Regions from separate parts of the Colwellia sp. Bg11-28 genome, predicted to be linked through region 1. Evidence: predicted binding sites of a transcription regulator. Region 1 holds the regulator's gene; each other region holds the start of a gene.

Evidence for each region. The regulator sigma-54, encoded in region 1, starts transcription at its own class of promoters, with help from an activator protein. The targets are predictions, from matches to a motif close to GTTGGCACGNNNNTNGNNT.
Region 2: CXF79_RS06865 (PEP-CTERM sorting domain-containing protein) is a predicted target of sigma-54. The motif match lies at 5,441-5,459, and genes of this name have one in related genera.
Region 3: CXF79_RS09915 (ANTAR domain-containing response regulator) is a predicted target of sigma-54. The motif match lies at 3,336-3,354, and genes of this name have one in related genera.
Region 4: CXF79_RS07475 (FimV/HubP family polar landmark protein) is a predicted target of sigma-54. The motif match lies at 4,350-4,368, and genes of this name have one in related genera.

The regions. Positions count from the first base shown of each region.
Region 1 is NZ_PJBA01000018.1:816,548-824,227, reverse strand. It holds gene pmbA (metalloprotease PmbA) at 1-738, shown strand, start outside; gene mgtE (magnesium transporter) at 899-2,257, opposite strand; gene CXF79_RS20745 (HPr family phosphocarrier protein) at 2,739-3,014, opposite strand; gene rapZ (RNase adapter RapZ) at 3,030-3,884, opposite strand; gene ptsN (PTS IIA-like nitrogen regulatory protein PtsN) at 4,120-4,572, opposite strand; gene hpf (ribosome hibernation promoting factor) at 4,681-4,968, opposite strand; gene CXF79_RS20725 (RNA polymerase factor sigma-54) at 4,995-6,512, opposite strand; gene lptB (LPS export ABC transporter ATP-binding protein) at 6,620-7,360, opposite strand; gene lptA (lipopolysaccharide transport periplasmic protein LptA) at 7,365-7,680, opposite strand, start outside.
Region 2 is NZ_PJBA01000005.1:310,761-318,440, forward strand. It holds gene prsT (XrtA/PEP-CTERM system TPR-repeat protein PrsT) at 1-2,378, shown strand, start outside; gene prsT (XrtA/PEP-CTERM system TPR-repeat protein PrsT) at 2,520-5,318, shown strand; gene CXF79_RS06865 (PEP-CTERM sorting domain-containing protein) at 5,505-6,272, shown strand; gene CXF79_RS06870 (c-type cytochrome) at 6,527-6,829, opposite strand; gene CXF79_RS06875 (DUF3630 family protein) at 7,032-7,343, shown strand; gene CXF79_RS06880 (DUF523 domain-containing protein) at 7,343-7,680, shown strand, end outside.
Region 3 is NZ_PJBA01000006.1:680,015-687,694, reverse strand. It holds gene CXF79_RS09925 (ABC transporter permease) at 1-428, opposite strand, end outside; gene CXF79_RS09920 (CmpA/NrtA family ABC transporter substrate-binding protein) at 587-1,972, opposite strand; gene CXF79_RS09915 (ANTAR domain-containing response regulator) at 2,606-3,265, opposite strand; gene CXF79_RS09910 (enoyl-CoA hydratase/isomerase family protein) at 3,780-4,592, opposite strand; gene CXF79_RS09905 (LysR family transcriptional regulator) at 4,738-5,688, shown strand; gene CXF79_RS09900 (AAA family ATPase) at 5,969-6,571, shown strand; gene CXF79_RS09895 (AI-2E family transporter) at 6,592-6,771, opposite strand; partial or broken gene CXF79_RS23620 (DUF6435 family protein) at 7,364-7,543, opposite strand; gene CXF79_RS09885 (MBL fold metallo-hydrolase) at 7,637-7,680, shown strand, end outside.
Region 4 is NZ_PJBA01000006.1:104,342-112,021, forward strand. It holds gene mnmC (bifunctional tRNA (5-methylaminomethyl-2-thiouridine)(34)-methyltransferase MnmD/FAD-dependent 5-carboxymethylaminomethyl-2-thiouridine(34) oxidoreductase MnmC) at 1-174, opposite strand, end outside; gene fabB (beta-ketoacyl-ACP synthase I) at 432-1,643, shown strand; gene CXF79_RS07465 (4-phosphoerythronate dehydrogenase) at 1,841-3,022, shown strand; gene CXF79_RS07470 (aspartate-semialdehyde dehydrogenase) at 3,081-4,100, shown strand; gene CXF79_RS07475 (FimV/HubP family polar landmark protein) at 4,484-7,680, shown strand, end outside.

The sequences.
Region 1 (7,680 bases):
ACGGTTAATCGTGAGTTCTCTTTGTTAGAAAGCGCTAAAAATGTTGGTCTACAGGCCTCCCAAGAAGTTTTGTCACGTTTAAAGCCTCAAACAATCCCAACAGGTAAAGTACCAGTACTATTTAGATCTGATATTGCGAATACTATTTGGGGACATTTTATCGCAGCTATTAGTGGTGGAAATCTATATCGTAAATCATCTTTCTTACTTGATGAGATTGGTAAAGATGTTTTTCCTAAATTTTTGAATATTAGTGAAAGACCGCATATTGCCAAGGCGTTGGCGAGTAGTGCATTTGATAGTGAAGGTGTATTAACGCAAGATCGTGAGATTATTAGCCAAGGAGCATTGCAAACTTACTTGTTAACCAGTTACTCGGCTCGTAAGCTAGGATTAACGACAACGGGCCATGCTGGCGGCATTCATAACTGGTTGGTAGATGCCCAAGGACATGATGGCAGTTTTGACGCTATGTTAAAAACCTTAGGCACAGGTTTATTGGTTACTGAGTTAATGGGGCAAGGAGTAAATGTTGTTAATGGCGATTACTCACGTGGCGCGTCAGGATTTTGGGTAGAAAATGGTGAAATAGCCTACCCAGTAAGTGAAATTACCATCGCTGGTAATTTAGCTCAGATGTTTAAGGGGATTGTCGCTGTTGGCTCTGATGTGGATATGCGTGGCAGTATCCGTACTGGCTCTATTTTAATTGATGAGTTGCAAGTTGCCGGACATTAAAAACTAAAGTTATTACTATTACTATTACTATTACTATTATTCTTAGTTTAGTTACTAGTAAAGTGATTCATAAAAAAGCGTTATCAATTTTGCGATTGATAACGCTTTTTTAAAGATAAAATTAGGTGTTTCTATTTGGTAATGCACTAGGTAAACATAACTAGGTTAGTAAGAGCGTAGCGGTTCCTAAAAATGCGAAAATACCTACAACATCAGTTACCGTGGTGATAATAACGCTGCCTGCAAGCGCAGGGTCTATATTGAGGCGTTTTAATAACAACGGAATACTTACACCAGCAAGCCCGGCTGCAGTCATGTTCATCAGCATAGCGAATGCAATCACGCCGCCAAGCATTAGATCCTGCTTCCAAATCGCTACTACAGTCGCAATTAACGTCGCCCAAATAATACCATTTAAAAAACCAATAGCGACTTCTTTACTGAGCAGTGCGCGAGCGTTACTGTCACCGACATGACCTAGCGCCATACCACGAATAACAAGCGTTAAGGTTTGATTACCAGCAACACCGCCCATGCTCGGAACTAAAGAATTTAATACCGCCAAAATGGCTAGTTGTTGAAAAACACCCTCAAACATACTGGTAACAGCAACCGCCATTAATGCGGTAATCAGGTTAACACCAAGCCATAATGAACGCTGTTTAGTACTTTTAATGACGGGAGCAAAGGTATCTGCCTCATCATCTAAACCAGCCATACTCATCATGGAGTGTTCTGCATTTTCACGAATGATATCGATGACATCATCAATGGTAATACGACCTAGTAAGTGGCCTGCGTCATCAACAACGGGTGCAGAAAACCAATCATGACGTTCAAAAAGTTGCGCAACATCTTGCTCGCCCAACTCAGCTTGCACCGCTTCAACTTCAGCATTAATCAAACTAGAGACAATGGCCTCTGCTTTAGCTGTTACGATTGCTGCTAGTGATACTGCGCCAATAAATTTATTGTTACGATCAACAACATAGAAAGAGTCGGTTGCGTCAGGAAGGTCACCCTTAAGGCGTAAGTACCGTAATACCACATCAACCGTTACGTCCGGACGTAAGGTGATAGTATCGGTATTCATCATACCACCAGCAGTGTCTTCCTCGTAAGATAATGCTGTTTCGACACGACTACGGTCTTGCGAGTCCATCGAGTTCAGTACTTCATTATAAATACTGTCTGGTAGGGTACGGAAAACTTCAGCTAAATCATCAATATCCATGCCTTCGGCAACAGCAGCAAGCTTTTCAGGTCGCATGCTTTTAAGAATACCTTTACGAACTTCTTCATTAAGCTCTTCAAGTACTTCACCGTGAAAGTCAGGATCAATAAGTTGCCATAATACTGGGCGGCTTTTAGCAGTAGAAGACTCTAAAATAAGGGCTAAATCATAAGCAGGCATGTGCTGTAATAGTTTTCGCACGTAGACGAACATACCACTGCCAAGTGCTTCGTTGACTTGTTGTAATCTTTGTTGGTTATACTCTTGTTCTGATATTTCTGGCATAGCGACTCTGCTTCTGTAATGTATAGTGCACAGAAAACCCTCTAAAGAGTGTATCGCTGAGAACGTCGCGAAACGGAGGGTCATACCTATTGGACTAATTAATTGTACAACTTAGAACTACATTAGCGAGCTTAGAACAAGTGAAATTATTTAAATATAGTTATTCTACATTTCATTAATTTTATGATGATATCAGTTTGCTAATGAGTTCCCAAAGGGCGAGTACCTAATAAAGGCAAAGGCTTACATGCATCGTTATTTATATTGACAAGGAAATTACCATTCTCTTCAATTAATGCCTTACCCCTAAGCCTTTTCATTCTCGCTAAGTGGGCAATAAATTGGTCCACTTGGTATTATTATTGATGAAAAGAATAACAGCTTTCTTTGGAAAACAGCTGAAAGTCGGCTTAAGTTTATCGTAACTTAGTGGTTTTATCAGCTTTTTTATCTTATGAAGGGAGCTTTTATATAGTCTTTTTTATTCAGCTTCGTCGAACTTATCAGAAATAAGTTGGCATATTTCAGCGAGTGCCAACTGTGCGTCTTTGCCTTGTGCGGTGATATTTACCATTTTTCCTTGACCACCTGCTAGTAACATTAGCGCCATAATACTACCAGCGTCGGCTTCTTTACCGGCTAATTCTAGGGTGATTTTCGCGGCAAATTTTTGGCTTAATTGCGCTAATTTAGTTGCGGCACGAGCGTGTAAACCCAATTTATTACAAATGGTCACTTGTTGAGAGATAACATTCACTGTTGTGCTCACTTATTAGGTAGATTTAATATCAATATCTCTATGATGCGTTTGTATATCATCACGCTCTTTACGGAAGTTTTTAGCTAACATCTCAGCGATATAAACAGATCTATGCTTACCACCAGTACAACCAATGGCTATAGTGACATAGCTACGATTATTTCGTTCTAGATGTGGTAACCAAGTCATCATAAAACTGTTAATTTGCCAAATAAACTTAGTCACTATAGCTTGGCTGGCAAGAAAGTCTTTTACTTCTTGATCGACGCCTGTTTGACCTTTGAGTGATTTTTCCCAAAATGGATTAGGTAAGAATCTAGCGTCAAATACATAATCAGCATCAACAGGAATACCGTGTTTAAAACCAAACGATTCAAATACTAATACCATAGAGCCTGTTTTTTTACCTAAAATCCGCTCTCTGACTAAATCAGCCAATTGATGAGGGCTAAGTTGACTGGTATTTATATATAGATCGGCATTAGTAGATATAGGCTCGAGTAATGATTTTTCTAAAGCAATTGCTTGATCAAGTGCCATATTCTCTTTAATAAGGGGATGCAAACGGCGTGTTTCACTAAAGCGTCTGATTAAGTCATTATCATCGGCATCTAAAAATAACGTGTTAACGTCTACTGCTTTAGGTAAATAAGCAATAATTTCTGGGATATCTTCTGGGTCTTTCGGTAAGTTTCGAACATCGAGACTTACCGCAACGTTTTCATAGTCATTGATAACAGTATGGGTTAATGCCGGCAGAAGATTAATAGGGATGTTGTCTACACAATAATAACCAAGATCTTCTAAAACTCTTAGTGCAACCGATTTACCTGAGCCTGAGCGACCACTAACAATGATTAATTTCATTTATACTATTCCGAATGCGCGGCAACTTATACCCAAGCCACATGAAGATGCAGGTTTCAACTGGAATTAGAAACGCCTTTAGGCAAGACATTGATTGAAGAGAATAGTTATTCTCTTGTCGAAATCAATAACGTAGCATAAAGCGTTTCTAAACCAGCCCTATGGCGGCCCCTGAGCCGCTTATGCTCAGCGGTCCTGAAACACACAGCTTCAAGTGGCTTGGGTATATATATTGCTAGCTTGCTTGTTGAATTAAGTTATAGAGTGCCTGATTATCATTGCATTTTCGTACTTGCTTGATCATCTTTTTATCACTAAATAGTTTAGCAATATTTTGTAGCGTATCTAAATGTTCTTGGCAGCTATTTTCGGGCACAAATAAGGCAACAAAAATATCTACGTCTCTATTATCTATGGCATCAAAATCGATTGCCTTTTCTGTTGTTATTAACACCGCAACAGCTTTACTTGTATTGGGCAATCGACCATGTGGGATCGCAATACCGTTACCTATACCAGTGCTACCCATTTTTTCTCTATTGAGTAAACTATCTAATAGTTCATCTTGCTCTATATCAGTTATTTGAATCGCAGCGAGTTGACAAATTCTTTCTAGAATACGTTTTTTACTGGTTACTGCTACATCACAACTAGTACAGCTTGTTGTTAATATTTCGGATAATTGCATAATCGTGTTAATGGTTTTAAGGCGCCACTTACGCTAAATCATTTAGCTCAGGACGCCTGCTTTAATAGGCTTTAATTACTTTAAAGCGGTCTTTCGGGCTAACTCAACTTAATGATGAGAAACCTTAGCTTTATACTTAAGAATCTGCCTATCAAGTTTATCAACTAAGGTATCAATAGAGGCATACATATCGGTGTTGACTGCAGAAGCAAATACTTCACTGCCATTCATATGAACATTAGCTTCAGCTTTTTGATTAAGCTTTTCTACGGTAAGTACAACATGGACATTATTAATGTGATCAAAATGTCGTTCTAATTTTGAGAATTTTGTATCGACATATTCGCGCAATGAACTAGTTACTTCAACATGGTGTCCAGAAAGATTAATTTGCATAAACATGATCCTTTTATTGTAGTCTTCTAAAGTAAACTCTTACGTTGATTTGACGGTGGTATCGCTAATGATTCTCGATATTTAGCAATTGTACGTCGTGCCACTTTTATTCCCTGCTCAGCTAATAAGTTAGCCATTTTACTATCACTTAACGGTTTAGCAGGTGTTTCCGCTAAGATAAGTTTTTTAATCAAAGAACGAATTGCTGTAGATGAACATTCACCACCATTCTCTGTACTGACATGACTAGAGAAGAAGTACTTGAGTTCAAAGATGCCTCTTGGCGTGTGCATATACTTTTGTGTTGTAACACGTGAGATGGTGGATTCGTGCATATCAACAGCTTCAGCTATATCGTTTAGTACCATAGGTCTCATGGCTTCAGCACCATGTTCTAAAAAACCTTGCTGGCGTTGAACAATACAATTGGACACTTTAAGTAGTGTGTCATTGCGAGATTCTAAACTCTTAATAAACCATTTAGCTTCTTGCAAGTTGGATCTAATAAATTGTCCATCATCAGTTGACGACTTCATTGTTTTAGACATTGCCGCATACTGTTTATTAATCGACAATTTAGGTGCAGTATCAGAATTTAATTCAACGACCCAACGGCCATTTTTTTTCTCAACAGAAACATCTGGAATAACATACTGGTCATCGCCTTTAATTACCGCATCACCCGGACGAGGGTTCAAGCTTTGAATTAAACGCATCACTTCACGTAGCTGATCTTCTTTTAATTTGGTTTTACGCATTAACTGGCGATAGTCTCGATTACCAAGTAGATCGATATGGTCGTTGATTATTAATTTACTTTCTTTCAGGTAAGGGGTATCAGCACTAAATTGATTTAATTGAATAAGTAAGCAATCAGGAATGGAGCGAGCTGCGACACCAATAGGATCAAACATATTAATACGTTTTAATACGGCTTCTACTTCATCAAGCTCGAGCCCTTCAGTGCCAACACTCTCTAAGATATCTTCTGGTGATACAGTTAAATAACCGGCGTCATCGACTGCTTCTATAATAGCAATTGCGATGGTTTTATCAGTATCGCTGAAAGGGGTTAATTCCATTTGCCATAATAAATGATCTTGAATGGAATCAGTGGTTTCACCCTGATAGGTGTAGTCATCAGCAGGGCTACTTACTGCGCCAGTATTTGATACCCCAGCACTGTAGCTTTCTTCCCAAGTAGTATCTATATTTAGTTCTTCTGGTATATCACTTTTTTCCATCGCCTCAGTAGTACTGATTTCGTCAATACTGGCCTGCTGTTCTTCACTACCATCACCCGCAGGTTGATCCGTTTTTTCTTCATTAGTATTGGATGAAAAGGCTTCTTCAAGATTATTTTGTTCACTTGAATTATCACTTTGAGCTTTTTCATCAAGTTCAAGTAATGGATTGCTCTCTAAAACTTCTTGAATTTCTTGTTGTAACTCTAACGTAGACAATTGCAACAGCTTAATAGCTTGTTGCAATTGTGGAGTCATTGTTAAGTGTTGTCCAATACGGAGCTGTAGTGTAGGGCGCATCTAGGTTATATGATTTCCTATTTATTATTCTTAGTAGTTACGCTATTACAATGGGTAACTACTATTCTATTAAGCATTCTGGCTAAATATACTAGCCTATCGCTTTACTATAGCGTGAATTGTTCGCCAAGGTATACATCTCTGACTTTTTGATTAGCAAGAATTTGATCTGCATTACCTTGCGCAATAATTTCACCATGACTAACTATATAAGCATGCTCACAAACGTCTAATGTTTCTCTCACATTATGGTCTGTGATCAAGATACCTATGCCTCGCTGCTTTAAGTGTAAGATGATTTTTTTAATGTCGCCAACCGAAATTGGGTCAACACCAGCAAAGGGCTCATCTAATAAAATAAATTGAGGATCTGCAGCGAGTGCTCGGGCAATTTCAACTCTTCGTCTTTCGCCACCGGATAAGCTCATGCCGGTATTGTCTTTGATATGACAAATGTGAAACTCTTCTAATAAATTTTCAAGTTTCTCAGCGCGCTGGGTTTCACTAAGCTCTTTACGTGTTTGTAATATCGCCATAATATTATCAGAAACAGTTAGCTTTCTAAAAATTGAGGCTTCTTGAGGTAAATAGCCAATACCGCTTCGGGCTCTTTCATGCATAGGAGCAAGGGTAAGGTCTTGACCGTTGAGTTTGATCGAGCCATTGTCATTGGGGACTAAGCCAACAATCATATAAAAGGATGTGGTTTTTCCGGCGCCATTGGGGCCTAATAAGCCAACTATTTGTCCTGCGTCAACTTGCAAACTAACATTCTTAACGACTTGTCTACTTTTATAAGACTTCGATAAACCATCGGCAATCAGTGTATTTACAGGTGTTGTTTTCACTGTGTTAGTTGTCACTACTGTCGCCTTCTTTTTCTACTACCTTGTCAGTTGGTTTTTCTTCTTTAGATTTTTCGTAAGTCTCTTTCTGTTTCTTGAGTACCGTTGGTTGTAAAATAGTAGTAACAGGCTGATTATTAGCGCTCCGTGCTTGTAGTTTTTCACTGACAGTATTATAAGTTATTTCATTACCACTGACTTCACTTCCAGCTTGCTTGACTAGGGCATTACCTGAAATAATGATTGTATTCGAGTTAGGGCTATAGGTTATTTCATCTGCCTGCAAGGTAATTAAGCTACCATCTTCTAGTTGTTGCTCGAAT
Region 2 (7,680 bases), on a different contig from region 1:
CTGCTGAAGAAAGAAGTCAATATTTAGCCTACCAAACACTAGCGGCGCTACGTAGTGAACAACCAGACTTAGCCAAGCAAAGTGTTGAATTAGCGCAGTCAATTGCCCAACAAAGTCTTTATAGTATGCTGGCCTCGGCGTATCTTCAGTTATCAGAAAATAAATATGATGAAGTGAAAACACTTATCTCGAGAATTCTAACTATAGAGGCTAAGCAAGTTGATGCGCTGATGTTGCAGGGGCAAGTAGCTATGGTCACTGAAGAATATCAACTGGCAGTAGATAGCTTTAAGCAGTATATGGAGTTACAACCTCGATTTTCAATGGTGGAATTATTATTAGCTAATGCATTACTTAAAGCGGGCCATGATGAGGAAGCTGAACAACATGCAGATGCTATATTAGCTAAAGTTAATAACCAACCTTTTGCTAACTATATCAAAGCTATGGTGCGCTTTCAGGCAAAAGACTTTGACAAAGCTAGTGAGCATGCTGAGGCGGCATTATCGGCAGACTTTAATCAATTTAATTTAAAATTAGTGGCAGGAGCGAGTGCTTTTTATCTTAAGAATTGGCAGCAAAGCTATCATCACTTAAGTTCGATCATTAAGTATTTACCTAGTGATCACCAAGCTCGTCGTATGCTAGCGGTTACTCAGTTAGAGCTAGGATTAATCGATGAGATTAGTGCCACTATTGGCGACTTCGATGGCAATGATGAGGTTAACTCTCAATTTTTATCTTCTTTAAGTTATAAGCTATTAGAGCTAGGGGCGACTACAGAAGCTAAGAAATTACTTGCTCAAAATGGTCAAAACAGCACAAAGAATGCAGCACATAATGCCCGCCAGGGTATCTTAAAGTTAATGATGAACGATCCTTCAGGTATAGAGAATTTACAAGATGCAGTAAAACTCAACCCTGAGCTTATTGAAGCAGAATTAGCAATAGCATTTTCCGCATTGCAAAGAGGTGATATCGCTAAGGCCAATGCCATTGCTGAAAAATGGCAAAACCAATACCCGGACAAAGCTAGTAGTTTTAATTTACTAGCGAGTATTGCAATAAAAGAAGGGAAGTATGATAAAGCAGAACAAGCACTTAAGAAAAGTTTAAGTTTAGAGCAAGACAATTTTTTTGCACTGACCGAACAATTACGTATTGCACGCAAACAAAAGAATATTCCCTTAAGTAAACAACGTGCTGATTATTTAATAACCATAGCGCCTACAAATAATAAAGTATTAAGACAGTACTTTGGTGTTTATCGCAATGAAATGGCGCTAGCAAAACTGACCGCGGCTTATGAACTTGATAAAACAGATATTAGTAAGGCTATATTATTGTCTGAAGCGATGGTTAGTCTAGGGCAGTTAAAGCAAGCCGAAAATTTACTTGTATCAATAGCCGATACTGCAAAGTTACCTAAGCGTTATTGGCAATTATTGTTACTTACCTACAAACAACAAAAGAATTTCGAAAAAATACGACCCACGTTAGAAAAATGGTTGAAAGAGAACCCTTATCATATTGAAGCTGTTGTGTTGTTAACTGATTTCTATGCGAGCCAAAGAGATTATGAACGTGCTTTAACGGTGATTAAGCGCGGACTTGAAAACCATAAGGATAATTTGGTTTTACAGTTAGTTCAAATGCAGTTATTGCTAAACAACAAGCAAATATCTCCTGCGAAAAGTCTTTATAAAATTATAGTGAATAAAAATATTAACGACGCACTTAAGCAGGGCTTGCTCGGACGCATATATCTCCTCGAAGAGGATTATGTTCAAGCATTGCCTAAGTTAACCGTTTTTTATCAGACTTATCCGAGCACTCAAAATGCTATTTATTTAGCAGGGGCTCATTTAGGGAATAAAGATAATGCCAAGGCAGTAAAAGTGTTAGAGCACTATCTGACTATTGATGCAAATAATAACCGTATTGAAACAATGCTCGCGGGAATATACCTCGAAAATGATAGTGATAAGGCTATTGCTGTCTATGATGACGTTGTTAAAAAACAACCGAAAAATGTAGTTGCCCATAACAACCTTGCTTGGTTGTATTTAGAGCAAGATAATATCGATAAAGCCCTAGAGCATGCTGAAAAGGCATTCGAATTGGCGCCGCAAATTGCCAATATTGTTGATACTTACGGTAAAGTTTTGTTAGGCTCTGGTGATAAAAGAGCAGCCCTGAAATATGCAAGTAAAGCTTCTGAAATAGCCAAAGGGAAGGACGTCGATATTCAATTAAATTATGTTGAAGCACTTATTGCAAATAATCGAATTAATGAAGCAAAAAATTTATTAGGTAAAGTTGCTACGGCAACGGATGAACAGAAAAAGAAAAAATCAGAACTACTAACTCAATTGTAATATTACCTAAACTGTTCTAACAAACGACTGCAAGAGCAGTCGTTTTTATTTGGATTAAGAGCATTCTATATATGTGTTCTTGATTGCATAATCTATTTTATAACAATAAGTTATGAGCTTAAATTCACCAAGGGATTTGTCATGAATAAATTATTAATCAGCTCTGCCGTTGTCTTAGCATTTAGTATCAGTGCTTGTAGTGAACAACAAAACGCAGAGCAATTAATTAGCAGTGCATATCAATATAGTCAACAAGGCAAGTTTGCTAATGCCGTTATAGATTATAAGAATGCAGTCCGATTGGCACCTAAAAACGTTGAAGCACGTCTAGGTTTAGGCAAAGCCTACCTAAATCAAGGTAACTATGTTAGTGCTGAAAAAGAATTAGACAGAGCGGTAGATCTTCAAGCAAGTTATGCACAAGCAGCTACTTTGTTAGCACAAGTGAAAACTCGCCTTAATAAATTTGAAGAAGTTGAGCAACTTGTTGAATTAAGCGAAGAGCTTAACGATAATGACTATCTTATTATTTTAAGCTATGCGGGTATGTCATCTCTTGCTAATGGACAAATAACTAAAGCACAAGATTACTTTTCTCAAGCCACCGCTATTTTGCCTAATAGTCCCTACAGTAAACTTTCTCAAGCTTATTTATATTATATAGATAGAGGTTTTGCACAAGGGATACAAATTATAGATAACTTGTTGACTGAGAAGAGTGCATTTCCCGAAGCCTTTTTGCTACAGGGGTACTTATATTTTGCTCTAGCAAGTTTTGAAGAAGCAAGTGATTCATTTTCTCTTTATTTAGATAGTTATCCTCTTGATCAAAATATTCGTTTTTTCTTAGTTAATAGTTTAATTAAGGCAGGAAAATTTGAACGAGCGAATACTCTCACTGATGAGCTACTCGCTACTTTCAAAGGCTCAGCACTTGCCTTACAGTACAAATCTCAAATTGAATACCAAGCTGGTAATTATATAGAAGCCAAAGAATATGCAAGCCAAGCGGTTAATGCCGATGACAGTTTTGTCATTGCCCATATGATTGCAGGTATTAGCTCTTTCCAACTAGGTGAGTTAGAGCAGGCATACGATTACCTGATCTCTTTAGAGAATATTTTACCAACAACTCACCCTATTAATGCTATTTTGCTATCGATAAAAATAAAATTGGGTCATACCGATGATATAGCTTTATCTGTAGATAAACTAAAAAGATTAAAAAATAGCGATAGTGATGCTGATTTATTACAAATCAGCAGTTTAGAGCTATTGAAAGCAGGTGACCTTTCCGGTGCACAATCCTTATTAAATAAAGCGGCCCAAGTTTCACCTAACAATGTCGATTTGCAAGTTCGACAAGGCGCACTTTTATTAAGCCAACGAGATTTGTCAGGTGTTAAGTCGCTAGAACATGCTCTTAGCATTGATGCTAGTTTACACGATACAGAGTTTGCATTGGCTCGCCAATACCTTAGAAATAATGAGGTACCCAAGGCAAAAACTATAGCAAATAAGTGGCTGAAGTCTGAAGACCATCAAGTATCAGGTAATATATTAAGCGGCTTAATTGCCATGAAACTAGAAAAAGTAGATGAAGCTGAAAAGTCTTTCCAAGATGCCTTGGCAATAGAGCCTAAAAGTATTAGTGCAATCTATAATTTAGCAATTGTTGCTGCTTTTAATAAACAAATGGCAAAAGCCATCGATGGTTTTAAAGAGGTCATTGAACTAAGCCCTAATCATCATAATGCTATTCGTCGCTATACAATTCTGCAAACGAGACAAGGAAATTCAGCAGACGCAATTTCATTTTTAAATGCGTTACATGAGGAAAGTAAACTTAGTGATAACAATATTCATAAAAACTTAGTTATTGGTTTGGCACAAAATCTGCGTATAAGTAAGCAGGTACCTGCGGCCATTGAGTTGTTAGAATCGATGAAAACAGAAGAGAATTTATCGGCACGTTACTGGTCAGTATTAGCTAGTAGCTATACGCAAACCCGTCAATTAAAAAAAGCATTATCTACTTATGAGCTTGGTCTAGAAGAGGCGCCTAGAAGCTATATTCTAAACGTAGGCAATATTGCCACATTAGAGGTGCTACAGCAGTATCCACAAGCTTTAGCATTATCCAAAGTAGCGAATGAATACTTTCCTGATGATAATAACTTGATGACAACTTTGGCCTATTTAGAATTAGCCAACAATAACGTTCAAGCCACTAAACGACAACTCAAGCTGCTAAAAGACAAAGGTGTCTCTAATTATCTTATTACAGCTACAACGGCAAAGATCGCTATAAAAGAAAATGAATATCTTGAAGCAGTAGAACTCTATAGTGAGTTATATGAGCAAATACCCAATAGTAATAACGCTATTAACTTAGCAAGAGCTTTGCAGTTTTCCAAGCAAGGGGATGAAGCTGAGCTTGTTTTAGAAAATTTCCTTGATGAGGTAGTTAATGATAATCGAGTGAGAATATTACTTGCGCAGCTATATGTTATGAATAATGTGAATAATAATAAATCAGCTCAGATTATTAGCACCTACCTAAAAATTGTCAAAGGGCAACCGAATAATGTCGCAGCATTAAATAATCTTGCATGGCAACAATATCAGAGTAATGATATAAAAAATGCTCAATTGAATATTGAAAAAGCATTTGCCTTAGCGCCTGATAATGTGAACATTCTGGAAAGTTATGGCGTGATTCTAGTTGCGAACAAGCACTATGAAAAAGCTATATCGGTCCTCTCTGATCTTGAAAATAAAGGCTCAATGGATGTCAGCGCTAAAGTGAGTTTAGCTGAGGCGCACATAGCTGTTAACCAGTATAAGCAAGCCAAGATGATATTATCTAGTTTGGATGTCCATGATAGTAAATTGAGTATAAAAATAACTAAATTAAAGCAAGAAGTAGCTCAATATTGATTAAACGAGTAAAGAGATAGCCATTGTCAAAAAATTTTACACTCTGATATTCTGTGTTTAATACTTTGAATCGAAATATTCATTACTATATGTTTTTTATGATAAAAAATATATTTTAATTATTTGGCATAATAAATGCTTATATAAATTCAAATAACAAACTTTGAATGCCTAAAAGGAAATTTCATGAATTTATTAAAAACTTTTGCTACAGCTTCACTAATCGCTCTTGCAAGCTTCGGTGCTAATGCATCGCAAATTACTTCTGGTGGTGTTACTTGGGATCCTGATTTTGATAATGGATTTACTAGTGATTTTATTTCTACTGGTGTTTTTAAACAATATTATGTTGCTGGTACTGCACGCGATGGTATTGCTGTAGGTGACAAAATAAGCGATTTTAGCTTAGTAAAATTGGATGATACATTAGAAGGTTATGGCTTTTTAGAGACATTTAATGGCCAAAATTCATCTGAATACTGTGTTACATGTGATGTTTTAAGCTTTACTTTCACAGATTTTAAACTTGATAGCTTAACAGGTTTTGGTGCACCAGTATTCACTGGCGGTAGTGCTGCAATTTTTGCTAACTTAGGCGGTCTTCCAACTAGCTATGCTAGTGCATCTGATGACTTACTTTGGTTAGAATTAGACGCTGTTATTAATCCATTAGCTGGTGACGGTGTAGGTTCTACTATAGATGTACTTGGTACTGTTGCTGGTGCAGCATTTAGTAATGCATACTTTGATGTTATTGGTGGCGCTGCTGCAAGTAATTTTGATACTGATAGTGAATTGTTTGGTAGTGACTTAGCATATAGCTCTGCTCGCTCTGCTGGTCAAGATACAGGTACTTTTATTGTTAATGGTAACACTATCCCTGAACCTACTAGTTTAGCTATCTTCGGCTTAGGTCTTTTAGGCTTAGCTGGCGCAGCTCGTCGTAAAGCTTAGTATTGCTAAATAGCAAACTTTATTGGTTTGACTATTAATCAAGTTTTAGACAAAAAAACCTCCGTTAGGAGGTTTTTTTATACCTGCAATATAGGAATATGAAAGTGAAGTCATATTGGACCAAGGGTCAGTAATAACTAAAGGTTAGATGCTTTTGTGTTCTCTAGACTAGAGCATCAATAGCCACATACAAAAAAGCCCCAGTTTAACTAAGTTAAACTGGGGCTTTTTATAGGACTTGAAAAAGCGAAAGCTTATTTCATGTTAGCGTAGTAAGCCGCTAAGTTTTCCATGTCGGCAGGAGAAAGCGCCATAACCATACCTTTCATTGTAGGGTCGTTACGTTTGCCTGATTTAAAGTCGTTAAGTTGCTTTGTAAGGTAAGCTTCTTTTTGACCCGCTAAGTTAGGGTAAGTTGGTACAGCAGAAACACCAGCAGCACCGTGACAAGCTGCACACATTACTGATTTTGCTTTACCAGCTGCTGCATCACCAGCAAATACAGGAGATGCCATCATAACCGTCGCTGTTGCAACAGCAAACATAAGTTTATTCATAGTTTCACTCTCTTTGGTTCTAAGGTATTTGTAACCAAGGTCAAATGCAAGCATGATAGCTGAGTTACAAAGATAAAATTCTCTCTTGAGTATATGAAAATTAGAGGAACTTGTCGTGGATTTTTTTGTCAAAAGCCCTGATTAACATCAAACTTTAGTCGTATAATTAACTATATTTTACAAGATATGAACATTGGTGATTATGAACTCCGTTACAATTCCACAAAGTCTTGAATCGTTAACATATCAAGTAGACTACTTGAACGTAACATTTAAAAACGACTGGTACCAAGAAAATATCGCAACATTAATTGACCTGCTATTTTTACCTATCATGCCAGTTACTATGCAAGAGAAGATTATTGGCGCTGATCGAGAAAATATTCGCTTTCGCTGGGATAATAATAATTTTGTGTTGAACTTTGATTACTATAGTCAATCATGCTGGATCGAAGGGCAAGATAGTCCAAGTACAGAGCAATTAGCAACCCTTCACTTGGCTATGACAAAATAATGAAAATAAGTGAGCAACCCATTAATAAGATTTTAATCAGCTCATGCTTTTTAGGTGAGCGCGTTCGTTATAACGGAGTGGTGAAACCACTTGTGAACAAACTATTGCAGCAATGGCAAAAACAAGGTCGCTTAATTTCTATATGTCCTGAAGTTATTTCAGGGTTACCTGTTCCGAGACCACCTGCAGAAATAGACCCGAACACAAAGCAAGTCATCACGATAGAATCTATTGATGTCACTGAACAGTTTGATAAAGGGGCTAAAATTGCACTACATTTATGTCAGCAGCATAATATTCAATTAGCCCTATTAAAGGAATCAAGCCCCTCATGTGG
Region 3 (7,680 bases), on a different contig from region 1:
ATTGGGTTTATTGCTGAATTTAAACGTTTATTTAACCCCATCCAAATACCTAACGGGATGGCTATAATTGCGGCGACTAAAAAGCCGCAAGTTACCGTGAATAAACTGGTAAGGATTTGATCAAAAAATGTTTCCTTACCTGTGTATGCTCTTATTTTACCGACATAATTAGGGTTCTTTTCTTGTTTTGCTACATTGCGCTTTTCTTGTCGCTGATAAAAAGCCTCAGCTTTTTCTCGTTCTGCTACATGTTCGCTATACAAAGAAGAAAATTGTTTAACAACCGCATTGGGACCAGGAAACGTACCTAAAGAGGTATGAATGCTTTGTGCTGATATTGACCATAAAAATAGAAATATTGTTATGCCAATAACAGGCAGTAACATCGCATTAGTGATTTTACTTAAAATACTTTTAGAAACTTTCATCACCTGCTCGGTAATAGTTAACTGACTTAAATTTACTGTTGTTAAACTCATTCGTGACTCCTTATCTATCATTAGCTTTTAGCGAATTCTTAACGATTTTCCTTTAAAGATAAGTCATTAAAGGCTTACCTTTAAAACTTATCTTTAAAGAAATGCGCTTAAAGCTTGTCACCCTTTTTAAGACCCAGTTTAAATTTTTCCAAATAAGCATTAGGTTGATTTCCGTCATAAACAATATCGTCTATAAAGTGTTGTTGTGGTGCTTTAAAACCGTTTTCTTTAGTAAAGTCTGGAAACTCATTTGCAGGAATTGACTTATCGTCAATTAATGATTGAGCCGCTTTAGCGTATATATCAGGACGATATACTTTTGCTGCTAAGTCTTTGTACCATTGATCACTTTTATCATCCGAAATTTGTCCCCAACGACGCATTTGCGTTAGGTACCAAATAGCATCAGAGTAATATGGGTAGGTTGCGTTATATCTAAAGAATACGTTGAAATCAGGCACTGCTCGTTTATCACCCTTTTCATATTCAAAGGTACCTGTCATTGAGTTAGCAATAACATCGTAATCAGCACCAACATAATTAGATTGAGACAATATTTTCACTGCTGCAGGACGGTTCGCATTACTGTTGTCGTCTAACCATTTAGCGGCTCGAATAAGCGCACGTGTTAAACGAATAGTAGTGTTCGGGTACTTTTCAGCGAAAGCGGCTGTGATACCAAAAACTTTTTCAGGGTTGTTTTTCCATATTTCATAATCAGTCACCACAGGTACACCAATACCTTTAAACACGGCTTGTTGGTTCCAAGGTTCGCCTACACAGTAACCATGAATAGTACCGGCTTCCATTGTTGATGGCATTTGTGGTGGCGGAGTGACTGAAAGCAAGGCTTGTGCATCAATCTGTCCTGAGTTATCCCCTTTGTGTGGAGCATAATAACCAGGGTGTATTCCGCCGGCAGCTAACCAATAACGTAACTCGTAGTTATGTGTCGAAACAGGAAAGACCATGCCCATCTTAAAGGGCTTACCTTCTGAAGCTAACGATTCTATAACGGGCTTTAATGAATCAGCATTAATTGGATGAACAGGTCTGCCATCCGCCATTTTAGGAATGTTTGGCTTCATTTTTTTCCAGATATCGTTTGAAACGGTAATGGCATTACCATTTAGATCCATTGAAAAAGGCGTAATTATGTGTGCTTTAGTACCGTATCCCATAGTGGCTGCAATAGGTTGACCCGCAAGCATATGCGCACCATCTAACGTGCCATCAATCACACCATTTAATAGTACTTTCCAGTTAGCTTGTGCTTCAATCGTGACATATAAACCTTCGTCTTCGAAGTAGCCGTTTTCATAAGCGATAGCAATCGGCGCCATATCAGTTAATTTAATAAAACCGAACTTCAACTCTTCTTTTTCTGGTTCGCCAAGCGTTTCAGCATGAGCGATATAAGTGCCCGCACAAACGAGTGCAATGCTCAGCGACAAACTTTTTAGGCTAGAGGTTATAGGTTTTTTCCAATTCATAATGAATTCCTTGTAGGATTTATAAAAATGTTAAATAGTAAATATTAAAAACTAATAAAAAATCAAAAAAAAACGCCCACCAATAGTCAACCCGTTAAGGTTGCTTATTGATGAGCGCCATTGCTCGTATAGTGTAAGGCTTATGCCTATCATTATCCCGCAGCGCCGTTGCTGCTAGGTTTATTACACCAATCAGACTAACTCAGTGATCTTTTAAAATGGTCTAAATATCCAATAACATCGTTGCTTTCAATCTCAATAGCCAGCTATTGCTCAATCAAGCGCCTTGTTCTTAAAAATTTATCCTCATTAAAATTTGAACCCTTAATTAATCTGATTGGCATTACTTTATTTTTATCGCCGTTGATAAAAACATTTTATTCTGTGTGTTAACTCAATTTTATTCTTTTGTGTACCTAGCTTTGTACTTGTTTCTGTATTCAGTCCAATCGCTAATTCGATACTATGTTCGATAAAGTAAGTAATACTTATTTATCGTCTTACTTATTACAAAGCAGATAATGTGCCAATATTAAATTCATCGTTTTTACTGGGCTAAAAGCAATTATTTCCTTTGATTAGCGACTTTAACTGCACAATAATAATGAAATGCACCATATCAGAACACACTCGCTATGCTTTAGATGTTGATAACAACTGACAAACATCAATAATATTTTTTGCCACCATCGCCAATGAACATCCTTGATCCATTGCCATTTTCCTGAGCTTACTATAAGCCTCATTTTCACTTATGTTCTTTTGTTGCATGATAAGCCCCTTCGCCCTTTCAATATACTTTCTGCCTTCTAACTGGGTTTTCGCCTGTTTAAGTTCATTACGTAAAGACTGAACAGCTTTGAAGCGTTCGTTTGCAACTGAAATAATACTTTTGAGTCGTTGAGGTAATATTTCATTAACCACATAAGCACTTACGCCAGATTTAATCGCATTTTTAATCACATTAGGAGAATCATTCTCAGCAAATATAACAATGGGCAAAGGTAATAATTGATTTATTTCTGCGAGTTCTTTCAAAATTTCTTCACTAGGTAAGTCAGTTGCTAGAATAAGAATACTGGGGTTACACAAATCAATTTGTTCAATAATATTGTCATCAAAGGAGATGTGTTTAGTAATATGATAACCAAAATCCATTAATGCATTTTTTAGCATAGAACTAACGTTTGGTTGCTCTTCAATTAAAAGTACGGTGATATCTTTTATTACTGGATCCATTGATTTTTTATGCAACAAGTTCTTTTTATTAACCTGTTTATTGTTAAGGCTCATGTTTTTGTCAACCTAGGTGTTTTTTTAGTTACAATTATGTAATCACAATTGCTTCTTTCATTAAAACCTAATACAAAATCCAAGCCAGTTATTATTATCCTTAAATTACATAAGCTTAGTGAATTGTTCGTCATGGGACTTATGGTTACTTGCACCACAAAAGCTAAAACTCAATATAACAGCGCACATCAAAGTATCATTGGTTAATGACTGAACGATTAGATAACGTCAATAAAAACAAGAGCTATCAGGAGTAAACGACATTAGAAATAGCCATGTATATCTCGCCGCCGCGATAATTGTGCTGCCTACAGCTAAGTATGTCGACAGACGAAAGGATATTCGTTTGCGGTTATTTTGATTGGGGTTTATTAGAGGTAATGGGTGATCAAACTGATGTAATATATTTTATCTACCCTGTTAGTACGCATAATCTTTGAATTTAATAATCAGTTAATAAGATGGTAGAGGCAACCTACCTTTTGAGGTTGCCACACTGTTTTGTGATTCAACTCTATTTTGAGAGCTCTACAGCCGTATCTACAAAAATGCCCTGCATGTCATTAGCCTCACGTTCAGTTTGACCACCATGTTTAAGAAATGCAGCAATGATGGCTTGTGTTTTTTCTTCTTTCGCTCGTTCTAAAAAGTATCGTAACTCAAGTTCTGTGCCGACAGCTTCATCTTTGATTGAGGCGGCAATAATTTCTTTATACATCACAATGTCGCGAATCTCCCAGCCGACAATGATTGATAACAATTGCGCTAAAAATGCATCAAGCTCAGCTTTAAGAACAAACTGAGTGATTATATTTAAAGTTTCGGCTTGTTGTGCTGTAAAGTCAGCGCCAGTTAGTAATGCTTGAAGTGCTTTACCCTTTCCTAAACGGCGAGCAAACTGCACTGCGCCTTGACCGCCCGTTGGAATGTTAATATATAATTCCGGTTGAGCAAAAGCCGAATTTTCCGTGCCATATGCTAAATCACATGCCATAACAAACTCATTACCGCCACCACGAGCCACACCGTCAACTACAGCAATAGAGAGCTGCTTCATCGCTTTGATATTAGCAATCATGTGATTAAACTCTATTGATGCGGCTTGTCCACCTGACGTTCCGTTAATAACATTAAGATCTAAGTGGGCAATAAAAAATGCCTCATGAAACGATTTAAAAACAACAATTTTAGTTTCACGATCATCTTTTAATGACAGAATAAATGCGTTTAACTCGTTAATTAAATCAATCGTTAAAATATTTACAGGAGGGTTTTTAATTAACACAGTAGCCACGCCAGCTTCTTGGGTTATCATTAATTTTTTCATTTTATTCTTCCTCATCAGATAGTTAGTGCTGCGACAATTAATCCGTCACGTCGAGTTTACGCAGCTATAATACGATTAAGATAAGTATCTAAAAACAAGGTAAAATGAACTATACTGATTCCAAACAGGAACCAATGAGGTGAGTATGGATCTCGCTAGCCGATTGCTGCTTTTACTAGAAGTCTCAGAACTAGGTAGCTTTGTAAAAGTTTCAGAGCTTAGAAATGTCAACAGATCTGCTATTTCTAAGCAAATAGGGAAGCTTGAAAAAGAGCTTGGCGTACATTTATTAAATCGTACTACCCGCTCATTATCATTAACGGCCGCAGGCTCTGAAATGGTGAATCAAGCAAAGCAACTGAGAGACTTACTCAATAACTCAAAACGCTTAGCAGAAAACTATCACAGTGAGCCCAGAGGAGAGCTAAAAATTTCCAGCTCTACCCTGTTTGGTCGACAATATGTGCAGCAAGCTGTTTTGAAGTTTCAGGCGCAGTACCCAGATATTCGCATAGAATTGCTTTTAGAAGATCGAATAGTCGATTTAGTGGGTGAAGGTTTTGATATAGGTTTTCGAATTGGAGAACCAAAAGAGTCCAACTTAATTGCTAAACAAATAGCGCAAAATAGACTGTTAATCGTCGCCGCTCCTTCATTCATTGAAAAACACGGAAAACCAACCACAATACCCAAGCTAGAAAGCCTACCCGCAGTGGTATATTCGGCTCAGGGGTTATTGATTGATAAAATTAAATACCTTGATAACACAGGAAATGAAGCATTTATTCAGCTAAATACCGCTTATAAGGTTAATGAAGTTGAAATGCTAATCAATACTGCCGTAGCTGGAGAAATGCTCACAGTAACAACGGCACAAATGATTGAGAATGAGGTGCTAGAAGGCAAACTTATACCAATCATGACACATATCAATTTAGCTGATTACGGAACTTTTTATGCCGTATATCCGCATCGAAATTCCCCCTTAAAAACCAAATTATTTATCGAAACGCTTAAAGAAGTCGTTGGTGATAAAAGACCAATTTGGGAGACCCGAATTCCTGGATTCGACAAAATGTATAACAACAAAACTTAGCGCAATAAAAGTGTTTGTATTAAATGACCTTAGTAAGTTGTTCATGTATTTACCAAGAAACTACTTTTAGTTGCTTGGTAAATGAAAAACGTCACTTGTGCCACAAACCTGACCTAATTCACTGGTCAAAACAACCCTGTTTTATGTTAACAAAGATACGAAAGCGGACGTTCTCCACAGATGTAAATATGCATTGTTTGACTATAAATATTTACAATTAAGCTTGAAGGGGTTTTAGCCGCAAGCTACAGTGATAAAAATATCTTCACTATAAATGCCCATGAATATTGCTAATATAAAAAAACGTATCGTACTTACTGGCGGTCCTGGTGGCGGTAAAACAACAGCTCTCGACTTAATTCGTCGTGAATTTTTAGGGAAAATAGCAACCGTACCTGAAGCGGCAACAATGATATTCAGTGGTGGTATTGAACGCTCAACTAATGACCAGATACTAAAAACACAACAAATTGCAATTTTTAATTTACAAAAGCATTTAGAAGATATTCAACGTACTACTTTTCAAAACAGTATTATTTTATGCGACCGTGGCTCATTAGATGGATTAGCATACTGGCCAGAAAATGATGAAAATTTTTTCACCTCTATGAATACCAGTATTGAAGAAGAGCTTTTACGCTACGATGCAGTCATTTTCTTCGAAAGCGCAGCTAAATCAGGTGAAAGCATTAAAAGTAACAACCCTATTCGCAATGAGTCAGAAAAGGCCGCTATTGAGCTTGATAATAAATTAAAAACTATTTGGTCAAAGCATCCTAACTTTAACTTGATTCATAGTTCGGAATCGTTCATTAATAAAGTAATGTTTGGCATCAAGACTATTGAACAAGTTATGGATGATTATCAAAAAAGTGCACCATAACCAAGCGGAATGCTAATCGATTAGCATTTTTTCTGCTCTGGAAATTCGTTATTTGAAGGCCAAGCGCTTAAAACCGCTTTTACTAAAGTCGCAAGTGGAATAGCAAAAAACACTCCCCAAAATCCCCATATACCACCAAATAAAATTACTGCGACAATAATAGTGACCAGATGCAAATTTATAATAATTATTTTTATCACAGTATTTACTTGGGAAGTTATTCCTTAAATGGCTTTTGTAAGAAAGCATTACTTCTAATAAGAGCATGCAGGCTTGGACTTCCATAACTTATATTTAACTGAACATTTCAAATTAGATAAATAAAAGCAATTAATGTCCGTTCAAAGCTAAAATGAGCATTTCTAGATGAACTCACAGCTTAAACCTGCCTCACAAGTGGGCAGAAATTTTGGTTAAAATGATTGTGGGTGCACAAAAGCTTAATGTCAGCTTGTGGCTAGTTGATCTTGCCCCATAAAAATGATCACTAGCTTAATGTTAACAAAGATAGGAAAGCGGACATTAACATCAATAACTAGCGAATTTAAACGCTGTGAGATGTTATTTTATAGTTAAGTGTGTGAACTTTTTTAGTTCGTGGATCGTATAAACTCTATGTGCCAAGAAGGAATAAATATTTTGAATATTTATCTAGGTCAACTGAACCAACAAAGCTCGTTCACTGTTGAATTGCCACTGTGCTCTTTTCGGACTCTCTGAATACATTTGTGGCGATATATTTTCTAATAAATTATTCGAACCATATTACTGAGAAGTCTCCATAATAAGCTGTTATGTTTTTGAAGATGCTTGTAGTTCTAAAATTTGTATTTTAAATTTTTCAGCTTCAGCTGTGATCATTGCGTATGATTTTATATCGCCTTTACGCTAGGCATACATAGCTTCTTCAAGTTTACTTTCATAAAGTTTGTCCAATTTTTTAATTGGGTCTTCCTTAAATATTGAAAACATATTCATCAACCTTTAATTTAATATCTAAGTTTATACGTTACGTAATATGTTTTTGGTTTTAAATAAATACTAAGAAAAAAATGAGCAAGCTAAATGAAAAAACTCTCAGCGTTAATATTTACCGTTTTACTATCCTC
Region 4 (7,680 bases), on a different contig from region 1:
TTTAGCAATTTGTAAACGTAATCCTATTTTATTTTTTTGAATAAAAACAAAATCACTTTGCTGATAACCTGACTCACTTTCAAAATAAATATCATCAAAGCGCTGGCAATAAGGGGTTCCATCTTTTTGGTAGGATAATTTATTGCTATTATTTGTTTTATCGAGTTTTTTCATGAAAAATTCTTTAGGTGAAGTGACAGTGTTAGAGGATAGTTCTATTCGCTTACCTTGCCTATTTTACGCGAAATATAGGTTTTGATCAGAAATAAAGGTAGATAAATTAAAATGTCATAGATATATTAGAATGGATATCATATTATAGTGTACAAGTGTACGCTGGTTTTTTGTTGTGATAAGCAACTAGTAATACCAGTTCAATCGCTATTACTTGTATAATAGCGCAAAATTTCATAATTATAGATGGTAGTTAAATGAAACGTGTCGTAATAACAGGCTTAGGTATAGTCTCAAGTATTGGTAACAATGCGGATGAAGTATTAGCCTCATTAAAAGCTGGTAAGTCAGGTATCTCTCATTCTGAAAGTTTTGCAGAGCAAGGTCTACGTAGTCAAGTTTGGGGTAAACCTGATATTGAAACTAAAGATCACATTGATCGTAAAGCCATCCGTTTCATGGGTGATGCTGCAGGTTATGCTTATATTGCTATGGATCAAGCTGTTAAAGATGCAAAATTAACTGAAGATCAAGTCTCAAATTTCCGTACTGGTATTGTTGCTGGATCTGGTGGAGCTTCATCTGAAAACATCGTTGCTTCAACTGATACGCTTCGTAACCGTGGTATTCGTCGTGTTGGTCCTTATGCCGTACCAAAAACTATGGGCAGCACAGTATCAGCTTGTTTAGCAACGCCTTTTAAAATTAAAGGTGTTAACTACTCAATTAGTTCAGCTTGTGCAACAAGTGCTCATTGTATTGGTAATGCGATGGAGCTTATTCAATTAGGCAAACAAGATATCGTTTTTGCTGGTGGTGGTGAAGAAGTTCATTGGTCACTTGCTATGATGTTTGATGGTATGGGGGCTTTATCAGCGGGTCGTAATGATACACCTGAATTAGCTTCTCGTACCTATGATGCAGACCGTGATGGTTTTGTTATTTCTGGCGGCGGCGGTATGGTTGTTGTTGAAGAATTAGAACATGCCCTTGCACGTGGCGCACATATTTACGCTGAACTTGTTGGCTATGGCGCAACCTCTGATGGTTATGACATGGTAGCTCCAAGTGGTGAAGGCGCAGTTCGTTGTATGCAACAAGCCATGCAAGGTGTTGAAGGTAAAGTTGATTACTTAAATACTCATGGAACTTCTACACCGGTTGGCGATGTTAAAGAATTAGGCGCAATTCAAGAATTATTTGGTGAAGATTCACCAGCTATTAGTGCTACTAAAGCAATGACAGGTCATGCACTTGGTGCTGCTGGCGTTCACGAAGCTATTTACTCAATTTTAATGATGGAAAACAGTTTTGTTGCACCATCTATCAATGTTGATAATTTAGATGAGAAAGCACAAGGCTTAGATATTGTTACTGAAAAACGTGATGTTGAATTAGACCTTATAATGTCTAACAGCTTCGGTTTTGGTGGAACTAATGCCACTTTGGTAATGAAAAAATATAAATAAGCTTATGTTCTGGAGTTAAGCTCCGACTTAATGCGCATTTTCTAAGTAATAATAAACCACGCTAAATAATATTTAGCGTGGTTTTTTTATAAATAGTGACAAGTTTTTTAGCACTGTTGGGTTAATTTTAGTACTTATGCTCTAAAATGAGCGTATAATTGAGTGCTTCAATGTCTTTAGTTACATAGTTAGAATTTATGAAAATATATTTTGATGAAAACATGCCATTTGCCAAAGAGTTTTTTAGTGAACTCTGCCACCTTAATAACGGCATCGCTGGCGAAGAGCAGGGAGAGTTAGTTCCTTTTTCAGGTCGGACGTTAACCGCAGCACAAGTTGCTGATGCAGATGTGCTCTTAGTACGTTCAATTACTCAGGTTAATGAACAACTACTCCATTTGAATGATAAAATTTCTTTTGTTGGTAGTGCCACTATAGGTACTGATCATATCGACTTAAGTTATCTCGCTAAACGAAATATTACCTTCCATTCAGCGCCAGGTTGTAATGCCATTTCAGTGGCTGAGTATGTGCTCAGTGCATTAGTCGTTTTAGCAGAGCGGTATTTGCTCACTTTATCTTCATTGACCGTCGGTATTGTTGGCGGCGGTAATACGGGTACTCGTTTAAGTGAAAAACTCACTGCATTAGGTATTGAACATAAAATCTGTGATCCCTTGTTAGCAGAAAAGCAAAAACAAGATAATAGTCAGAACCCTACTGACCAACGACATTATGTACCCTTGGTGGATGTTTTAGCGTGTGATGTTATATCTTTGCATGTGCCTAAAGTTGTAGGCGGTGAACACCCGACAAACAAATTGATAAATGCAGAGAACCTCGCTTTACTGCGTGAAGACCAAATATTAATCAGCGCTTGCCGTGGTGATGTTATTGATAATCACGCCTTATTAGCCCTTAAAGTGGCTGGTCATGGCGTAAAAGTTGTACTCGATGTTTGGCAAGGAGAACCTGACGTTCTTGAAGCCTTAATTCCTTATACTGAAATAGCCACAGCACATATAGCAGGTTATAGCTTAGAAGGAAAAGCTCGTGGTAGTGAAATGCTCTATCAGGCATTATGTCAACAGTTAACAATATCGCCTAAATATCAGTTAGCAAACTTTTTACCGTCGGCTAGTATCCCTGCAATTGAAATTAATCAAGATTTTAATCAAATATTACTAAACCAGTTAGTTAAAATGGTTTACGATGTTAGGCGAGACGATGCAATATTTCGTCAACAATTATTTGTACAAGGTTTTGACAGCTTAAGGAAAAATTATCCCGTTCGAAGGGAGTTTTCTGCTGTTACGGTCAACTTATCATCTACTGCTTATAGCGATGTACCGCATCGTTTAGGTTTTAATAAAAATTAATTTAAACTATCGAGACGACTCATTTTTTTGAGAAAGTCTAATGAAGAGAGAGAGGAACATGGCACAAAAATTTGATGTATGCATACTTGGCGCAACAGGGTTAGTTGGCAAAACTATTATGGAGATTCTTGAAGAACGAAAGTTTCCAATTAATAAATTATATCCCTTAGCCAGTGCTCGCTCTGCAGGTGAAATTATTGAATTTAATGGTCAGAGCATTGAAGTATTAAATGCAGATGATTTTGATTTTAGCCAGGTACAAATTGGTTTCTTTTCTGCCGGTGGTTCTACTTCAGCTAAATTTGCTCCAATAGCTGCTGAAGCTGGCTGTATTGTTATTGATAATACCTCTGAATTTCGCTATGACGCTGATATTCCTCTTGTTGTGCCTGAAGTTAATCCTGAAGCGCTGGCTGATTACCGTAATCGCAATATAATAGCTAACCCTAATTGCTCTACCATTCAAATGTTGGTAGCGTTAAAACCAATTTATGATGCTGTTGGTATTAGTCGTGTAAATGTTAGTACTTACCAATCGGTTTCTGGCGGTGGTAAAGAAGCGATGGATGAATTAGCGAAACAAACTGCTAATCTATTAAGTGGTAAGCCAGTAGAGAGCAAAAAGTTTTCACGTCAAATAGCATTTAATGTTATCCCACAAATTGATGATTTCTTAGAAAATGGTTACACCAAAGAAGAAATGAAAATGGTTTGGGAAACTAAAAAGATTTTAGGCGATGAAAACGTACTTGTTAACCCAACAGCTGTTCGTGTTCCTGTGTTTTTTGGACATGGCGAAGCCTTGCATATTGAAACGAATTCACCTATTTCAGCTGATGAAGTTAAAGATTTATTAGAGCAAGCTCCTGGTATTGTTGTTTGTCGTAATGATGAAGACTTCCCAACTCAAATTGGAGATGCGAGCGGAAAAGATGATACTTATGTTGGTCGTATTCGTGAAGATATTAGCCATAGTTGCGGCATTAATATGTGGATCGTTGCGGATAATGTTCGCAAGGGTGCGGCAACGAATAGCGTACAAATTGCTGAACTATTGGTAAAAGATCATTTAAGCTAACTTTTACTACAATAGTTAGTATATAAAAACTCGTCAATGATGGTAAATATACCGTTGTTGACGAGTTTTTTAGTTTTTAACTTTTAATTTTACTGTATCAGTCCTTTAAAAGCCCAATTGACTTTATAACAGGAATAAAGTTAATTAGTAGTATATTCCCCCTCAAAACAAAGTATAGATTTACACAAGAGTTACAATAAGAGGAGACTTATTGATTGAATTTGCTATTATCTTGTTAGTTAATGGTTTTTTGGAATAATTATTGCATTTTATCTTCCTGATAAGCTTTATCTCTTAGTCAGGTAAAGTAATGCGGTATTTTTTTGGCGCTATAAATATAATGAACAGTGCCATAACTTAAATTAGTTTATTAGGACATCCTTATGCAACATTTATTGCGCCTGTGCCTATGGCAGGCGGTTATTATTGGCATACTTACGGCTCACTTCCCCGTTAATGCAGAGGAAGAACGCGGCATTCGCATGCGAGGACCTAAAAGTAGTGATGTTTTTCCTTATGATAAATACGGCCCAATCACCTCTAAAGATACTTTATGGAACATCGCTACTCGAGTTCGCCCTGATAATCGCTTGAGCGTTTATCAAGTCATGCAGGCGTTATATCAAGAGAATCCACAAGCGTTTGTCGATAGCAACATCAATTATTTGGTTGAAGGGCAATATTTAAAAATACCATCGTTTAATAACATGATGGCAATAAATACTAACAGTGCGAAGAAAAAGTCTGAAAGTGATAGTAAAGCTTGGAAGAAAGCACAGCCAAAAACACCTAAGATACCAGTATTTATAGAGCCTAGCGTTAAGAAAAAAGACTTAGAGACGGTAAAAACTGAGATTAATGACCAATTGCAAAAAATTGATGGTCAGCAGCAGGAACGATTAGAACATATTCAAAATGATATCTCAGACTCAATTGATGGTTTACAAGCTATTTTAAAAGAAAATGATGATTTACGTCAGCAACTTACTTCCTTTAATGACAAGCTTGGCATCATGCAGGATGAGGTAGCGAAAGGTAAAGAAATCAAGCTGCAAATGGACGATATGATCAAGTTGCAGCAAGCCCTATTAGCAAAAGCTGAAGCCAGAGAAAAAGAACTTTTATTAGAGAGACAGCAGGCTGCACTTGCGGAACAAGATATCATGTCAAGCTTGTGGTTCAAAATTGCCATGGGCACTCTGCCAGCAATCCTGATACTACTTTTACTGGCTCTTTTGTTTAAACGCCGAAAACAGGCCTCGGATGAAGTTTTCTTCAACGAATTAGACAGTAAAAAACAAGAACCTGTCGCCAAAAAAGAGAGCACATCTGAAGAGTTATCACTTGATGATGAGTTAAACTTGGACGATGAGCTTGATTTATCACTTGATGGTGAGTTGAACTTGGACGATGAGCTTGATTTATCCCTTGATGATGAATTGAATTTAGACGATGAGCTTGATTTATCACTTGATGATGAATTGAATTTGGATGATGACCTGTCTATAGATTTAATAGAAAGTGATGATGACGTTATCCATTTGGATGAAGACGATAGCTTAGATGATCTTGAAGACATCCTACTAGATGATGAAAGTGACGTTGATATTCTTGATGGTGGTGAGTTGGATCAAGATGACTTAGATTCATTATTATCAGGTTTAGATGATGAAGCAGAAAATACAGAAAGTGAAGAACTTGAAGGGGGAGAGTTAAGCCAAGATGATCTAAATGATTTACTTGGTGGCTTAGACGATTTCGATGATGAAGACCTAGTACTTGAAGAATCTTCCGAAGAAAAGAACGAACCAGCAGAGATAACGGACCCAGATGATATTGATGCGCTGCTTGATTCGGTAAGTGATTCAGACAATGAGCCAGCAGAGGTAACGGACCCAGATGATATTGATGCGCTGCTTGATTCGGTAAGTGATTCAGACAATGAGCCAGCAGAGGTAACGGACCCAGATGATATTGATGCGCTGCTTGATTCGGTAAGTGATCCAGACAATGAGACTGCAGAGGTAACAGACCCAGATGATATCGATGCGCTGCTTGATTCGGTAAGTGAATCAGTGAATGAGCCAGTCGATGTAACAGATCCAGATGATATCGATGCGCTGCTTGATTCGGTAAGTGAATCAGTGAATGAGCCAGTCGATGTAACAGATCCAGATGATATCGATGCATTACTTGATTCGGTAAGTGAGTCCGTGAATGAGCCAGTTGATGTAACAGACCCAGATGATATTGATGCATTACTTGATTCTATAAATGATACCGCAGAGGTAACAGATCCAGATGATATCGATGCGCTGCTTGATTCGGTAAGTGAATCAGTGAATGAGCCAGTCGATGTAACAGACCCAGATGATATCGATGCATTACTTGATTCTATAAATGATACCGCAGAGGTAACAGATCCAGATGATATTGATGCGCTTCTTGATTCGGTAAGTGAACCAGTGAATGAGCCAGTTGATGTAACAGACCCAGATGATATTGATGCATTACTTGATTCTATAAATGATACCGCAGAGGTAACAGATCCAGATGATATTGATGCGCTTCTTGATTCGGTAAGTGAATCAGTGAATGAGCCAGTTGATGTAACAGACCCAGATGATATCGATGCATTACTTGATTCTATAAATGATACCGCAGAGGTAACAGATCCAGATGATATTGATGCATTACTTGATTCTATCAATGATACTGCAGAGGTAACTGACCCAGATGATATTGATGCACTACTTGAATCAATGTCGGGTAATGCTACAACACCTCAACACGTTGTAAAACAAGATTCATCAGAAGCAATAAATCCGTTGGAACTTGATGTGGGAAAGGATGAAAATAGTACTATTGATAAGGTTACTGATAGTACATTAAGTCCAGAAGACCATAAAATTCAAAATGAAAAAGCAGAGAATGAAGCTAAAATATCCGCATTTACCGCTGAATATGTAACACCATTTCTTACCGCTGACTTTACCGATATTATTGCTAAAGAAAGTGACGATGAGCTAGCTTCAGAAACACTAATAAGTAATGAAAGTAATGAAAGTAATGAGTTAGATGATGAACTAGATATTGATGCACTTATTGCTGATACCATCAGTAAAGATGAAGCAACAAGAGACTTTCAAGAAGATAAAAGAGACGACGTTGGTGATGAGTTAACTGATTCATCAATTGATGAAACGTTCAATACTCAAATCGATGGTGGTTTTACTGAGGCTGAATTAAGTCAATTATTAGCAGATGATTCAATGGAAGATGATACTGAACAAGCGGAAGGTATTTCACCTGAGTCGATAGTTCTATCACCTGACTTTACCGATGAAGATGTGCTAGCTGGTTTGTTATCTGAAATGGCTGACGAAGAACCACTTGAAGAAGCTGATGAATTAGACGTTATAGATGAGTTAGCTAATGTTGATTTTGATGAGCTATTAGCCAATATTGAAGAGGAATCAGCGACTACGCCAACGAAACACGATGAGATTGAACTGATCTTTGAAGGTGATGACATAGGTGATGATTTAATTGATGATAGCCTTAGCGAAGAAAGTGTTCA